One region of the Bacteroides acidifaciens genome, then DNA from elsewhere that is predicted to be linked to it. Evidence: riboswitches for the same ligand, from Rfam matches in the RefSeq annotation. Region 1 holds a riboswitch; the other holds the start of a gene.

Region 1 (7,734 bases):
AGGAAGGAATCAGCGTCTCAATAAAGCCTATTTTAACTTCTTCGTTCGAATAGCCTAATGTTAATGCTTTTGTTGAAACATAAACAAAGATAACGTTTTTACGCATACCTTGTATAAATATGAGCCGAATTTGAGATTTGCCCCATATTATTGTCGTTTTAAAATAGTGACGCTATCCCACCAACATAGTGACGGTATGTGCTCAGGATAGCGTCACTATCCCAGGCACATACCGTCACTATATTCAAACCGGATATTTCCGGCTGTTTCCTTAGTTTCCGCGCTGTGTAGGCAGGGTAAATTCCTGCGAATCGCAAATCATTCCGTTCTCGTCCGCCACTGCTACACGGAAAGTCACTTCACCGTCTTTCAGTTTCTCGCCCGCATGAATCGAGGCAGTGTAACGGATGCCTTCGCTCGGAAGGATTTCCTCTATCATCACCGAAGGAGAGATGCCGAGATGCTTCACCTTTCCGACCGTTTCTACGACAGGAACCACATTATATACAGGCTTCCGGCCTTCGTTCATAATTTCAAAGATTATCTTACTGTTCTCCCCTGCATCAATCACATGACTGCGGTTATCATCAATAAAACGAATCCTGCGCAATTTCAGTTGGGCAAGCGGGCGCTGAACCTGCTGCGGCTGCTTCTTGTATTTCTGAACACGGACTTCACGCATCTCAGGAACATAAGCGTCATCTTCTATCGGAGCTTGTTTAGGTGCAGTCAACGCGCCTCCGATAGCTGCTCCGGCAATAGTTCCTACAATATTTCCGATGGCAGAACCACGGTAACCGCCGCGCCAGCCACGATTATTATCCCCGATAAGCCCGCCTATCGAACTTCCCAGACTACCACCGATAGAAGCACCTGCTACGATAGCTCCCGGATTACCCATACGCCCCGACGCACATCCGCTCAAAATCAAGGCGGAAAGCAAAATTACTGTTAGTTGTTTCTTCATGAACCTCTCTATTTAGTGTTACTTCTCTTATTCTACCACCTTAAAACGAGCGAAACGCAATAATAGTTGCTTGTCACCCGCATTTTTAAAATGAATGGTGGCTTTTGCGTTATCTCCCGTTCCTTCTACTTTCATCACTTCTCCCAATCCGAAACGTTCGTGCTCTATCATTTGTCCGGCTTGCACTCCTGCCGCCGATGCAGAACCGGAAGACGACACCTGAGCTCCCCCACTGCTGACTACCGCACTTACCTTCTTCAAGTTTCTCGGCACACTGGGAGCTATTATCTGCACCTTCGGCCGTTCACGCTGTCCAAAAGAAGAGGTACTTCCGAAAGGTGCACGCGATGGAGAAGCAGAACGGGTAAATCCGCCTTCTATCTCTCTGCGGAAGCGTCCCGCACCTTCATCAACCAAACGGCTGACTCCTGCTTCGTGCGGCATCCGTAAATAGTCAATATCAATATCCCGCAAGAAACGGCTGGGACTTCCAAACTCCATCTTTCCATAACGGAAACGGGTTTTGGCAAACGACAGATAACAATGTTCTTCCGCACGGGTAATGGCTACATAGAACAAGCGGCGTTCCTCTTCCAACGCACGTGGCGAATCTCCTACCATACCGCTAGGGAACAGGTTTTCTTCCAGACCGACTACAAACACGTTCTTAAATTCCAATCCCTTGGCGGAATGGACGGTCATCAAAGTTATCTTCTCCCCGTCATCCGCCTTATCGGAATCCTGGTCGGTAAGTAACGCAATCTCCGAAAGGAAATCAGTTAGGGATATATTCAGATTGCCTTCTTCCTGCCGTAAAGCACAGAAATCATTCATACCGTTTACCAACTCTTCTATGTTTTCCTTACGGCTCAGATTCTCAGGAGAAGTGTCCTGGCAAACATCATTGATAATGCCGGATTGACGGATAATATCCGTTCCAATCTCGTATGCGTTCTTATCTGCCTGGTCGGTAATAAAGCCTTCTATCAACTCACGGAAACCTTGAAGTTTCGCATGTGTCCCTTTGTTGATATTCAAGCCATAGCTCAACGGTTCGCAAAGCGCTGCCCACAGGCTGACTCCATTATCGGTGGCTGCCGATATTATCTTGCCGACGGTAGTATCTCCAATGCCACGGGCAGGATAATTGATGATACGCTTGAACGCTTCTTCGTCATTCGGATTCACCACCAGACGGAAATAAGCGATAACGTCTTTTATCTCCTTTCGTTGGTAGAATGAAAGTCCGCCGTAAATCTTATAAGGCATCGTCCGCTTCCGAAGAGCTTCCTCAAAAATACGGCTTTGCGCATTCGTACGATACAAGATAGCAAAATCCGCATAGCCGTAGGAATGTTCGCGGCGCAGTTCGGCTATCTTATTCGCCACAATATCCCCCTCTTCCACATCGCTGTATGCTTGGAACACACCGATAGCTTCCCCTTTCTCTTTCTCGGAGAATACGGCTTTCCGTATTTGGCGCTCGTTCTTCTCAATCAGGCTGTTGGCAGCACAGACAATGGTTTGCGTAGAACGATAATTCTGTTCCAGTTTAAAGACTTTCGTATCAGGATAGATTTTCGTAAAATAAAGGATATTGTCAATATCCGCTCCACGGAAAGAATAGATGCTTTGTGCGTCATCCCCTACGACACAGACACGCTGGTTCTCTTTGGTGAGTTGCAGGACGATGCTATGTTGGGCATAGTTGGTATCCTGATACTCGTCTACGAGCACATAGCGGAACTGCTCCCGATAGCGGGCCAGGACTTCCGGGAAGTCACGGAACAAGATATAGGTATATACCAACAGGTCGTCAAAGTCCATGGCTCCCGCCTGGCGGCATCTTTCCCAATAACGGGTATAGATGTCGCGGATAGCGGGCATCTTGGCTGCCATATCGCCTTCGTACGCTTCCTTATTGGCAGCATATCCCGTAGGAGTGACCAGATGATTCTTGGCGTTGGAGATGCGGGATTGCACAGTCCCTGGCTTATAGGTCTTTTCGTCAAGCCCCATTTCTTTGATGATGGAACGGAGCAGGCTCTTACTATCGGCAGTATCATAAATGGTAAACTGGGAAGTAAATCCGATATACTGTGCTTCGGCACGAAGGATACGGGAGAAAATGGAATGGAAAGTCCCCATCCACAAATAACGCGCCCGCTCCATACCCACCTGGCGGGCAATACGCTCTTTCATCTCACGCGCTGCCTTATTGGTAAAGGTCAGTGCGAGGATGTTCCACGGATTGTAACCGTTCTCCAGCAAATAGGCAATTTTATAAGTCAACACGCGCGTCTTCCCCGAACCCGCACCGGCTATCACCAGTGAAGGACCGTCGTTGTAAGTCACTGCTGCACACTGACTCTCATTCAGTTCCTCTATATAATTGGTATTCATAACAGCATTATAAAAACAATGAGGTTTTTTAACAAACCCTCGGCGTTCAATTTTGTTCTCAATACAAAAGTATAACATTCATTCGAGAATGAAGGTATTTTTACGATTTTTCATCACTAACTATTTTAACCTAACCCCCCAAAAGCAATGAAAAGAGGTATATTTTTATCGATTATTTTGAGTTTAGCCCTGGTCGCCTATATTCCACAGGCCATGGCACAGAAGCAGAGCCGCATGGAAAAACTGCTCAGGTATCTGAATGACAACGACGCTGACAAATGGCAGAAAAACCGAGAAAAGGTAGACGATGAAACGCAGGCATATTATGCCGAGGAACTGGAACTGCTGGATGTCCTCAACGAACTGTGGAACAACCAGAGCGAACAGGCTGCCACCAATTATTTCGGTTGCTACGAGAAGGCAGCAAAAGCCTACTTCCCCAACATCTGCGAAGAGGAGAAAATTCAGATTTCCAACGTACAGGACAAAGCGGAGCAATCTATTATCTACATATTAGAGGCTTCGAAAGACCGGATTCCGTTCAGCCGGACATTGATGGACAGTATCCATTCAAGCGGTTATCCGGCAGACTCCGCACTGATGCAGAAGATACGGGATATCCGCGAAATGGCATTACTGGAAAGCATACTGAAAGCACCCGCACCCAGTATTTATCAGACATATATGGCGGAATACCCGAACGGGAAATTCGCCTCCCAGGTCAACGCTGCCGAGAACAAGCGGCTCTATCAGATTGTGAAAAGCAATCCGACACAGGAGAATTTCAAGGCTTTCTTTGATAATCCCGCCATGCAGAAGTTCTTCACGGACAAGGATACCCGTCCGTTTCTGGCTGAAGCCCAAGCGTTATATGACAATTATCTGTTCCACAGCATCGACAGCCTGCGGGAAGGGGGAAACGCGACCGCTATCCGGCAAATTATCGACGACTATAAACATACTCCTTACCTGAACACCACGGCACGTACACACTTGGGTGACCTTGAGTATCTCAGCGAGAAAGCCGATTTTGAGCTTTTGAAGCCGGCTATTGTCAGTTCTGAATCTCTGGGACTGTTGCAGGAATTTCTGAGTACGCATAAATACAAAGAGTTTCGCGACCAAGCCAATGCGTTACGGACACCGTTTATCCTGCAAGCCATCATCTCCACTCCTACTTCCGTGAAATATTATAATGCGGGACGACTGATAAAGTCTGCCGAAAACGACAGCACAGGAAATATCTCGACCACTTATTCGTATGACGATAAAGGGCAACTCGTCTCTACTCTTTCACTGACCATGAAAAACGGGCAGGCAAGCAATGAAGTACAAACGAACAGGCTATATGACCCACAAGGTCGCTGCATCTTTGAAGTACAGACGAATCCGAAAACCAAGACGGACATTTACCGGCGGACATGCCGCATCGGTGCCGATGGAAGCATCGAGAGCGATTCACTTAAATATACGGACGGAAAGCTCATTATCAGCACTTATAACAAGCAAGGACTGCTGACCGAAGCCAAGGAATACAATAAGAACGGTGAACTCCAGGCATACACCGCGAATAAATATGATGATAAGGGCAGACTGGTCGCATCACAACACCAGAACCTGCTTTTCGCCAATTCCCCCGACCAGGTTATCTCGCAAAAGGATGCTTATGAGTATGATAAATACGGTTACCTGACGCAGATTGTCTACCAGCGGATTATGGGCAACAACCAGAAAACGTCCGGCTGCCTGACCTGCCTGTACGATAAATACGGGAACCGGATTGATGGAAATTCTTACTACGAATATGACAATACGGGACAATGGATTTACCGTACGAACCGGGACAACCCGAACGAAGTGGAACGTATACAGTATATTTATAAATAAAACAAGATACTGTGAACATTTTGCGGAAGGCTTCTGTTATTATAGTATATCAAGCCAATTAAAACTTGTAACATTATGAATAGTATATTAATGTCTTTAATTATAATGACCATGACTTACGAAATGCCTAAACTTCCTTACGCAAACAATGCGTTGGAACCTGTAATCAGTCAGCAAACAATAGATTTCCATTACGGAAAACATCTACAAACGTATGTAAATAATCTGAACAGCCTCGTTCCGGGAACAGAATATGAAGGTAAAACGGTGGAAGAAATCGTTGCCACAGCACCGGATGGAGCTATATTCAATAACGCCGGACAAGTATTGAACCACAACCTGTATTTCCTGCAATTTGCCCCGAAACCAACAAAGAAGGAACCGGCAGGCAAACTGGGAGAAGCTATCAAACGAGACTTCGGCAGCTTTGAAAACTTCAAGAAAGAATTCAACGCAGCAGCAGTAGGATTGTTCGGCTCGGGATGGGCGTGGTTGTCCGTTGACAAGAACGGCAAACTGCACATCACCAAAGAAGGAAACGGCAGCAACCCTGTTCGTGCCGGATTGAAGCCGCTTCTCGGATTCGATGTGTGGGAACACTCTTATTATCTGGATTACCAAAACCGCCGTGCCGACCACATCAACGCCTTGTGGGACATTATCGACTGGAATGTGGTTGAAAAAAGAATGTAACTGGATTTATTAACTAAACTATACTAATGAAAAGGTCGCTGTGAAAATCACAGCGGCCTTTTTTTACGACAATAATGAAAAAAATCTGATGATTTAGTGTTTTTCTGTTTCTTTTTCGCTTACTTTGCCTCCGTAAAGACAAAGGGGTGCCCCATGAGGGGCTGAGATTATACCCTAGGAACCTGATGCAGTTAGTACTGACGTAGGGATTGTGTTTCTTCTTATCGCCTTTCTATAAAAGCACGCTCTTTGTATTTACTTTCAACTTATTTATTCTGATAGGACAATGAAAGTACAAGTGAACAACAAAGAGGTGGAAATGATTCCCGACTCTACCCTTACACAACTGACAGCGCAACTCGAACTTCCGGTTCAGGGCATCGCTATCGCCGTAAACAACAAAATGATTCCACGCACCGAGTGGAAACGTTTCACGCTTCATGAGAACGACAACCTGGTTATTATCAAAGCGGCTTGCGGGGGATAACGGAATGGTCAGTCTACAATTTATCACGCATCAGACCGAACGGTATTCGTACCTCGAATCGGCACGCATGGCTCTCGAAGGCGGATGCAAATGGATTCAATTACGCATGAAGGAAGTTTCTCTCGAAGAGGTGGAAGCAGTAGCTCTGCAACTGAAACCGCTTTGCAAAGAGCATGAAGCTATGTTAATTCTCGACGACCACGTCGAACTGGCCAAGAAGCTCGAAGTGGATGGAGTGCATCTGGGTAAGAAAGATATGCCTATCGACCAGGCACGACAGATACTCGGAGAAGCCTTTATCATCGGTGGTACGGCGAATACATTCGAAGATGTCATACAGCATTACCGTGCCGGAGCCGATTATCTCGGCATCGGTCCCTTCCGGTTTACTACTACCAAAAAGAATCTGAGCCCTGTACTGGGTTTGGAAGGATATGTCGCTATCATGTCGCAGATGAAAGAAGCGAACATCGAACTGCCTGTCGTGGCTATCGGTGGAATTACCGCTGAGGATATTCCCGCCATTCTCCGTACAGGAGTCAACGGGATTGCCATGTCCGGCACGATTCTCCGGGCGGAGAATCCGGTAGAGGAAACACGGAGAATCATTGATAGTGATTAATAATTTGTCAGATGATAAATGGGATTTTAATTCAGACAGAAGAACAAAATTTGAATAATCAACTAAAATACACAAAATGGAAAAGTTAGTAATTGCAGGACGCGAGTTTAACTCCCGCCTTTTCCTGGGAACAGGGAAATTCAATTCCAATGAAGTAATGGAACAGTCCATCCTGGCTTCGGGCACAGAGATGGTTACGGTTGCCATGAAACGTATCGACATGGACAACAAAGAGGACGACATGCTGAAACATATTATCCATCCGAATATCCAGTTATTGCCCAATACTTCCGGCGTGCGCGATGCGGAAGAAGCTATATTCGCCGCACAACTGGCCCGTGAAGCCTTTGGAACAAACTGGCTGAAACTGGAAATCCATCCCGACCCCCGTTATCTGCTTCCCGACTCTATCGAGACATTGAAAGCTACGGAAGAGCTGGTGAAACTAGGCTTTGTCGTATTGCCTTATTGCCAGGCCGACCCTGTGCTCTGCAAGCGTCTGGAAGAAGCCGGCGCAGCGACCGTTATGCCGCTCGGTGCTCCGATTGGCACAAATAAAGGTCTGCAAACCAAAGAATTCCTGCAAATCATTATCGAACAAGCGGGTATCCCCGTTGTAGTGGATGCCGGTATCGGCGCGCCAAGCCATGCTGCCGAAGCGATGGAGCTGGGAGC
Region 2 (7,734 bases), on a different contig from region 1:
GGTTTGCAGGAAGTGGGAGCCAACCATCCGTTCTACGGCTTGGAAGGCAGCAACAATATCATCCTGCTGACTACGGAACGTTATAAAGAATATCCGATGATGATTCAGGGATACGGTGCAGGTGCAGGCGTGACTGCTGCCGGAGTATTTGCCGATATTATGAGCATCGCAAACGTTTAACGCCTTATGAAACATATTATCATATTGGGAGACGGAATGGCCGACTGGCCGGTGAAGTCATTAGGGGATAGGACGCTCCTGCAATATGCAAAGACGCCTTATATGGATAAATTAGCCCGCATGGGGCGTGTCGGACGGTTGCATACCGTTGCCGAAGGCTTTCATCCGGGTAGTGAGGTGGCCAATATGTCCGTATTGGGATATAATCTTCCGAAAGTGTACGAAGGTCGCGGTCCGCTCGAAGCGGCGAGTATCGGTGTAGACCTGCAGCCGGGAGAGATGGCGATGCGTTGCAACCTGATTTGTGTGGAAGGGGAGATTCTGAAGAATCACTCTTCGGGACATATCTCTACGGAAGAGGCGGACGTATTAATCCAATATCTGCAAGAGAAACTGGGCAACGACCGCGTGCGTTTTCATACGGGAGTCCAGTATCGTCATCTATTAGTTATTAAAGGAGGAAACAAGGAACTGGACTGTACTCCACCGCACGATGTGCCTTTGAAGCCTTTCCGTCCGCTAATGGTGAAACCATTGGTGCCGGAAGCTCAAGAGACGGCAGACTTGATTAATGACCTGATTCTGAAATCACAGGAATTGTTGAAAGACCATCCGTTGAATCTGAAACGTATGGCCGAAGGCAAAGACCCTGCAAACAGCATTTGGCCTTGGAGTCCCGGTTACCGTCCGCAGATGCCTACCTTCTCCGAAACATTCCCGCAGGTGAAGAAAGGAGCGGTTATCTCTGCTGTAGACTTGATAAACGGAATCGGTTACTATGCAGGCTTACGCCGCATCGCAGTAGAGGGAGCCACCGGACTTTATAATACGAATTATGAAAACAAAGTAGCCGCCGCTTTGGAAGCCTTAAAGACGGACGACTTTGTTTATCTGCATATCGAAGCCAGTGATGAGGCGGGACACGAAGGGGACATCGACCTGAAACTCCTGACTATCGAGAATCTCGATAAACGTGCCGTAGGCCCTATCTATGAAGCTGTGAAAGACTGGGACGAGCCTGTGGCGATAGCCGTATTGCCCGACCATCCCACTCCTTGCGAGCTTCGTACGCATACTGCCGACCCTATCCCGTTCCTTATCTGGTATCCGGGTATCGAACCGGACGAAGTACAGACGTATGACGAAGTGGCGGCTTGTAGCGGTAGCTACGGTCTGCTGAAAGAAGACGAGTTTATAAAAGAGTTCATGAAATAACGCATCCGATTATGATTTATTATAGTACAAATAAGCAAGCGCCTAATGCTTCACTGCAAGAAGCGGTAGTGAAAGGGCTTGCTGCCGATAAAGGGCTGTTTATGCCTATGTCCATCAAACCGCTTCCACAAGATTTTTACGATTCGATTGAAAGCTTGTCCTTCCAGGAGATTGCTTATCGTGTAGCCGATGCTTTCTTCGGTGAGGACGTTCCTGCCGATACGTTGAAACAGATTGTGTATGACACTTTAAGTTTCGATGTGCCTTTGGTGAAAGTATCGGAGAATATCTACTCACTCGAACTTTTCCACGGTCCGACATTGGCTTTCAAGGATGTGGGGGGGCGTTTTATGGCGCGTCTGCTTGGTTATTTCATTAAGAAAGAAGGGCAGAAGAATGTCAATGTGCTGGTAGCCACTTCCGGTGATACGGGAAGTGCGGTGGCTAACGGTTTCTTAGGTGTGGAAGGTATTCATGTATATGTACTTTATCCGAAAGGAAAAGTGAGCGAAATACAGGAAAAGCAATTCACCACATTAGGACAGAATATTACCGCCCTCGAAGTGGACGGAACATTCGATGATTGTCAGGCATTGGTGAAATCGGCTTTCATGGATAAGGAACTGAACGAACATCTTTCCCTTACTTCCGCCAATTCTATCAACGTTGCCCGCTTCCTGCCGCAAGCATTCTATTATTTCTACGCTTATGCCCAGTTGAAGCGTGCCGGAAAAGCTGACAATGCAGTAATCTGCGTTCCTAGCGGAAACTTCGGAAATATCACTGCCGGTCTGTTCGGTAAGAAAATGGGATTACCAGTGAAACGTTTCATTGCGGCTAATAACCGTAACGATATATTCTACCAATATCTGCAAACAGGCGAATACAACCCGCGTCCGTCTATTGCAACCATCGCTAATGCCATGGACGTAGGCGACCCGAGCAACTTTGCCCGTGTACTCGATTTGTATAAAGGTTCTCATGCTGCTATCTCCGCCGAGATTTCGGGAACTACCTATACCGACGAACAAATCCGTGAAACTGTGAAAGAGACTTGGAAAGAACACCATTATCTGCTCGACCCTCATGGGGCATGTGGCTATCGTGCATTGGCAGAAGGTTTACAACCGGGCGAAACAGGTGTATTCCTCGAAACAGCCCATCCTGCCAAGTTCCTCGAAACAGTAGAAAGTATCATTGGTGAAACGGTGGAAATACCTGCCAAATTGCAGGAGTTTATGAAAGGTGAGAAGAAGAGTCTCCAAATGACGAAAGAGTTTGCAGACTTTAAGAAGTATCTGCTTTCGCTCTGATCTTCATCTTTCCATTAAGGAGTTTGTGCCACTCTATTGGCATGGTCGTGCCATTGAGGTGTCACGGCTGTGCCAACAGGGTGGCACTGCTTTGACAATGGCTTGGTACAAGTCTGCCGTTTAAATGTAGTTTACACAAAAGCCAGGAATATCAAATACTCTCCTGTACAATGAATGGTAAACTCATCGGCTGTTGCTTCATTCAGCGTACCTTGCCACCAGTTGGTGAAGTCACTGAGCGGATAAACCAATCCTTCCTCCTTTAATCCTTTTGCTCCGAAATTGATAATCGAAATCTGCTGTCCGGGATGGGACTCGAATGTCTGTGTACCGTTCACAGACATAAATACACCGTAGTCCGTAATTGTCCTTATTTCCATGCCCTCTTTCATATAGTCAATCAGCAGGCTGATATTTCCCAGTGTATGGTCTTCCCGTTTGCCGGTAGCTCCGACAATGGCAATCTTACGGAATCCTTTCTCTTGCAGAAAGTGAACAGCTTTGGTTTGGTCGTTCGTTTCCTGGTCGGCTATCTGGTGTACGATAGAAGAGAAACGTTCTTTATATTCCGGTGAAAGAGAATCACCGTCACCGATAATCACGTCCGGTGTATGTCCACGAGAGATATATTCATTGGCTGCACCGTCACAACAAGCTACGAATTTAGCTTCTTCCAACATTCGCAAAGGAAGAGTGTGAGTAGGATATTCACCGTTAGCCAATATCACGGCTTCGGGCATATAGTCTTCGTTTATCATTGTATGCTCATTATTTTTTTCCATTTAAAGTAGCCAAAGATAGCTATAATGGAGTAAAGTCCGTATAAAGCAGAAGTAAAATAAAGGTCTTTATAAATATACAGTCCGCAACAAACGATGTCTACAAGTATCCAAGCAAACCATTGTTCGATATATTTGCGTGCCAGCATCCACATGCCGACAATGCTCAGTGCCGTGGTGAAGCTATCCAGCCATGGTACATTGCTGTCCGTGTATTCAATGAGTATCCAGGCAATGCCGATAAAGGCAACGATGAATATCAGCAGAAGCGGAAGATAGCATTTCCACGGTGTATGTATGATGGGAAGGGCAGATTGAGTCTGTTTTTCTTTCCTCTGTCCCCACATCCAAAAGAACCAGCCATAAACGGCGGCTATCAGATAGTAGATATTGATGCCAAAGTCAGCGTATAATCCTGCTTTGTAATATACGAAGATATAGATAGCAGGCATGATAATCCCCGCTATCCAAAGATAGATACTTGCCCGGTATTCCAACCAAAGGTAGACTAAACCGACAATCGTACCGAATATTTCCAGAAAATTCATTTCCATAGCCCTGTGGTATTAAAAGCGGATAGAAACATGTCCCATGACGTTTGTTCCTGCCTGCGCTGCATATCCGGCATAGTTTCTCCGATTCTCCACCGTATCGGTGTAGTCGCTCGAAGCCCAACCGTTGTTTTCATATTTTTCATTAAACAGATTGTACACAGTGAACCCTACCGTGACTTCTTTCAACACCTTCTTGGGACGGAAGGAGTACGCCAGATTGAGGTTATTGACAAAATATTTATCAAGAGTCAATTCTTCTACTTCCGCATTTGTCATATACTGTTTGCTTACGAACTGTGATTGCAAAGCTGCTTCGAATCCCTTATAAATAAATGAGAAGCGGTTATTAAATAGAAAGTCGGGTGAGAAAGCGATGTGAGTGTCTTTATGCTTGATCTGAACAGTCGGGAGGGAAGTAGAACTACCGTCGTCATTATAGTGGTAGCCCGGCAGGCTTTCTACAAAATCTTGGATGCGGTTTTTGCTCCATGTAGCGTTGATGTCCCATTGAAACCATTTACACGGTTTGATTCCCAGCATTAGCTCGACTCCCATACGATAACTGTCCGGCACGTTTTCGGTCAGTGCTTCACCTATATCGTTTAAAGCTCCGGTCAGAACCAGTTGGTCGGTATAATCCATGTAGTAGAAGTTTGCACCTGTCGTCAGCCATTGGTTGGCGAAAGTATATCCTGCTTCATAGTCGAGCAGTTTTTCAGCTTTGGGGTATGAATCCGGATCGCTATCCGTATAATTGTTTCTTGTCGGTTCTTTTTGGGCTACCGAGAAAGAGGCATAAACGCGATGGTTGGACGTGATGTTCCAGTTTAACCCGACTTTCGGGTTAAAGAAATCGAACTTCTTGTCTACTGCCAGTGGACGCAGGGCATTTTTGCTCCAGTCATATTTATCATTGTTTCCGTCGATGGTATAGTCGATGTGTCGATACTGAAGATCGGCATACGCGCTTAATCCTCTGGTAAGATCGTAGTTTGCTTTCAGATAAATATTGCCATCGGTCTTTTTGGATTTATTGCGGTAATATTCATGGTCGGGAGATAGAGTGCCCACATAATTCTTCACCCAGGGAACTCTTCCGAAGTTATTGCCCCGGTATTGATTCAAACCACCTCCTAGAGACGCATTCAGCCTGTTGACCGTATAATTGAGAGAAAAAACGCCGCCACCGAATTTGTTGTCCATCTTCTTCTGACGGACTAAATCGCTTTTGGTTATTTCGGTTCCATCAATAGTGAATGGTTTCAGGCCATATTCTATAAGGGATCTGTCGTCTTTGTACTCTTCGTAATAGCCATCGCCTTTGGTGTAATGCAAGGCAACATTCAGATTCCAGGCTGTCGAGAAAGTATGATTGAAGAGAAGCTGATAATTCTTTTGCAGATAATTATCCGTTTGGTCGTCATAAAAATGCTTGTTGCCGTTGGCGTCGGTGTACATCTCGCCACAGGGGTTGTAGCGTCTGCCGAAATCCTCCATTTCCTTTTTGGTTGCGTATCCCCAGGCATGATATGTCTTTTCTTTTCCAGCAAATGCAATCAGTTTCACAGATGTGTTTTCTGCAAAATAACCTCCTTGCAGGTAGTAAGAATTCAGGTCTACCGAAGCGCGGTCTATGTATCCGTCCGTACCGATATTGGAAAGACGGGCGTCAAACGTCCAATGGTTATTGAGCAAACCGGTTCCTACTTTCACCGTTTCCTTGTGCGTGTTGAATGAACCGTATGAACCGTTGAATTCGGCATACGGCTTCATGGATGCACCTTCAGTCTGCATATTAACGCTGGCTCCGAAGGCACCTGCCCCGTTGGTAGACGTACCTGCGCCTCGTTGCACTTGCATATCTTTTACGGAGGAAGAAAAGTCGGGCATATTTACCCAGAACAGATTATGGCTTTCGGCATCGTTCATCGGTATGCCGTTTACCGTGATGTTGATACGTGTACCGTCGGTTCCGCGCACACGAAGAGTCGTGTAGCCGATACCTGCTCCTGCATCCGATGTGGTCAGTGTAGAAGGAGTCATGCTTAACAGATAAGGGATATCCTGTCCGAAGTTAACCTTCTTCAATTCTGCTTTGCCTATATTGGTGAATGCCACGGGAGTTTTGGCGGTGGCACGCGTGGATACTACCTGCACTTCTTGTAGGTTTACTACTTTCATACTATCCTTTACACTCGTCTGTGCATGAACAGAGATGCCTACGCCCGATAAGGCGATGGCCATCCATACAACTTTTTTCATCTTGCTTACTAATTAGTTCTCTACGCCGGCATTACCCGGATCAGATTCTATGGGTATGTTCTCAGCCCGTCATGTTAAGGCACCCCTACCAGTGAATCGGTTACAAAAATACAGCTTTTGCAGGAGGAAAGCAAAAAAAACTTTTAGATTCACTAAAAACAATATAACTTTGTAACTTATTAGAATAGCCATATAACTGTTTACTCATTTAATATACATTTTAATTATGCTATTATTACAAGCAACACAAGCTGCGGATTCTGTACAAGTGGCCGCAGATAAATTAATGAAAGAAGCGATTGCCAATGCTGACGGATTGGACAAACTCTCGCTGATTACCCAACAATTGATAGACTTTGCCATTCGTGCCGGAGAACGTATACTGATTGCGGTCATTGTTTTTATCGTCGGACGTTTCCTTATCTCTATGCTTAATAAGTTTGTCGGGCGTTTGATGGATAAAAGGAAAGTGGATGTAAGTATCAAGACTTTTGTAAAAAGCTTGGTGAATATTACGTTGACCGTACTGTTAATCATTTCTGTAGTAGGTGCTCTTGGCGTTGAAACCACGTCGTTTGCTGCTTTGTTGGCTTCTGCCGGTGTGGCTGTCGGTATGGCTTTATCCGGTAATTTGCAGAATTTTGCGGGAGGCTTGATTGTATTGTTGTTTAAGCCATATAAAGTGGGAGATTGGATAGAAAGCCAGGGAGTTTCCGGTACAGTGAAAGAAATACAGATTTTTCATACTATTTTGACTACTGCAGATAATAAAGTGATTTACGTGCCGAATGGTGCAATGAGTAGTGGAGTGGTAACCAACTATAGCAATCAGGAAACCCGTCGCGTGGAATGGATTGTTGGGGTAGATTATGGAGAAGATTATGAGAAAGTGCAGAAAATCGTTTATGATATTCTTGCTACTGACCAACGTATCCTGAAAGAACCGGCTCCCTTTGTGGCTCTTCACGCGCTGGACGCCAGCAGTGTGAATGTCGTAGCACGTGTATGGGTAAATAGCGGAGATTACTGGGGTGTTTATTTCGATATCAATAAAGCGATTTACGAAACCTTCAATGAAAAAGGTATCAACTTCCCTTTCCCGCAACTTACAGTACATCAGGGAAATTAATTATGATATGCCGATTCTTCCCGTATCTTAAACGTTAGAAAAATGATGTTATGAGCAACGAAATTCTATATATCCTCCTGCCGGATTATGCGGCACACGAAATTGTATATCTTTCACAAGCCATAGCCTCTGATGAGTTCGCTCTGAAAGAGAATCCGAAATATGTCAATAAGGCTGTCGCTCCGACAATGGAGCCAGTAAAATCCATCGGTGGCTTCCGAACTTTACCTGATTATTCGTTTGAAACGATGCCCGATGATTATGCAGCGTTAGTGCTGATTGGCGGTTTTGGTTGGACTACT

Evidence for each region. A riboswitch is a leader RNA that binds a small molecule or an ion and turns the genes downstream of it on or off. The one in region 1 is predicted to bind thiamine pyrophosphate.
Region 2: another riboswitch for thiamine pyrophosphate. It lies ahead of CLIN57ABFB40_RS19390 (TonB-dependent receptor); the one in region 1 lies ahead of thiS (sulfur carrier protein ThiS).

What each region holds. Positions count from the first base shown of each region.
Region 1 is NZ_CAEUHO010000001.1:1,279,540-1,287,273, reverse strand. It holds partial or broken gene CLIN57ABFB40_RS05230 (PD-(D/E)XK nuclease domain-containing protein) at 1-61, opposite strand, end outside; gene CLIN57ABFB40_RS05225 (glycine zipper family protein) at 272-967, opposite strand; gene CLIN57ABFB40_RS05220 (ATP-dependent helicase) at 995-3,370, opposite strand; gene CLIN57ABFB40_RS05215 (RHS repeat protein) at 3,518-5,257, shown strand; gene CLIN57ABFB40_RS05210 (superoxide dismutase) at 5,333-5,950, shown strand; TPP riboswitch at 6,083-6,176, shown strand; gene thiS (sulfur carrier protein ThiS) at 6,237-6,437, shown strand; gene CLIN57ABFB40_RS05200 (thiamine phosphate synthase) at 6,442-7,059, shown strand; gene CLIN57ABFB40_RS05195 (thiazole synthase) at 7,136-7,734, shown strand, end outside.
Region 2 is NZ_CAEUHO010000005.1:509,508-517,241, forward strand. It holds gene thrA (bifunctional aspartate kinase/homoserine dehydrogenase I) at 1-180, shown strand, start outside; gene CLIN57ABFB40_RS19370 (cofactor-independent phosphoglycerate mutase) at 187-1,395, shown strand; gene thrC (threonine synthase) at 1,407-2,708, shown strand; gene CLIN57ABFB40_RS19380 (thiamine diphosphokinase) at 2,840-3,466, opposite strand; gene pnuC (nicotinamide riboside transporter PnuC) at 3,463-4,041, opposite strand; gene CLIN57ABFB40_RS19390 (TonB-dependent receptor) at 4,054-6,303, opposite strand; TPP riboswitch at 6,304-6,400, opposite strand; gene CLIN57ABFB40_RS19395 (mechanosensitive ion channel family protein) at 6,530-7,432, shown strand; gene CLIN57ABFB40_RS19400 (DJ-1/PfpI family protein) at 7,483-7,734, shown strand, end outside.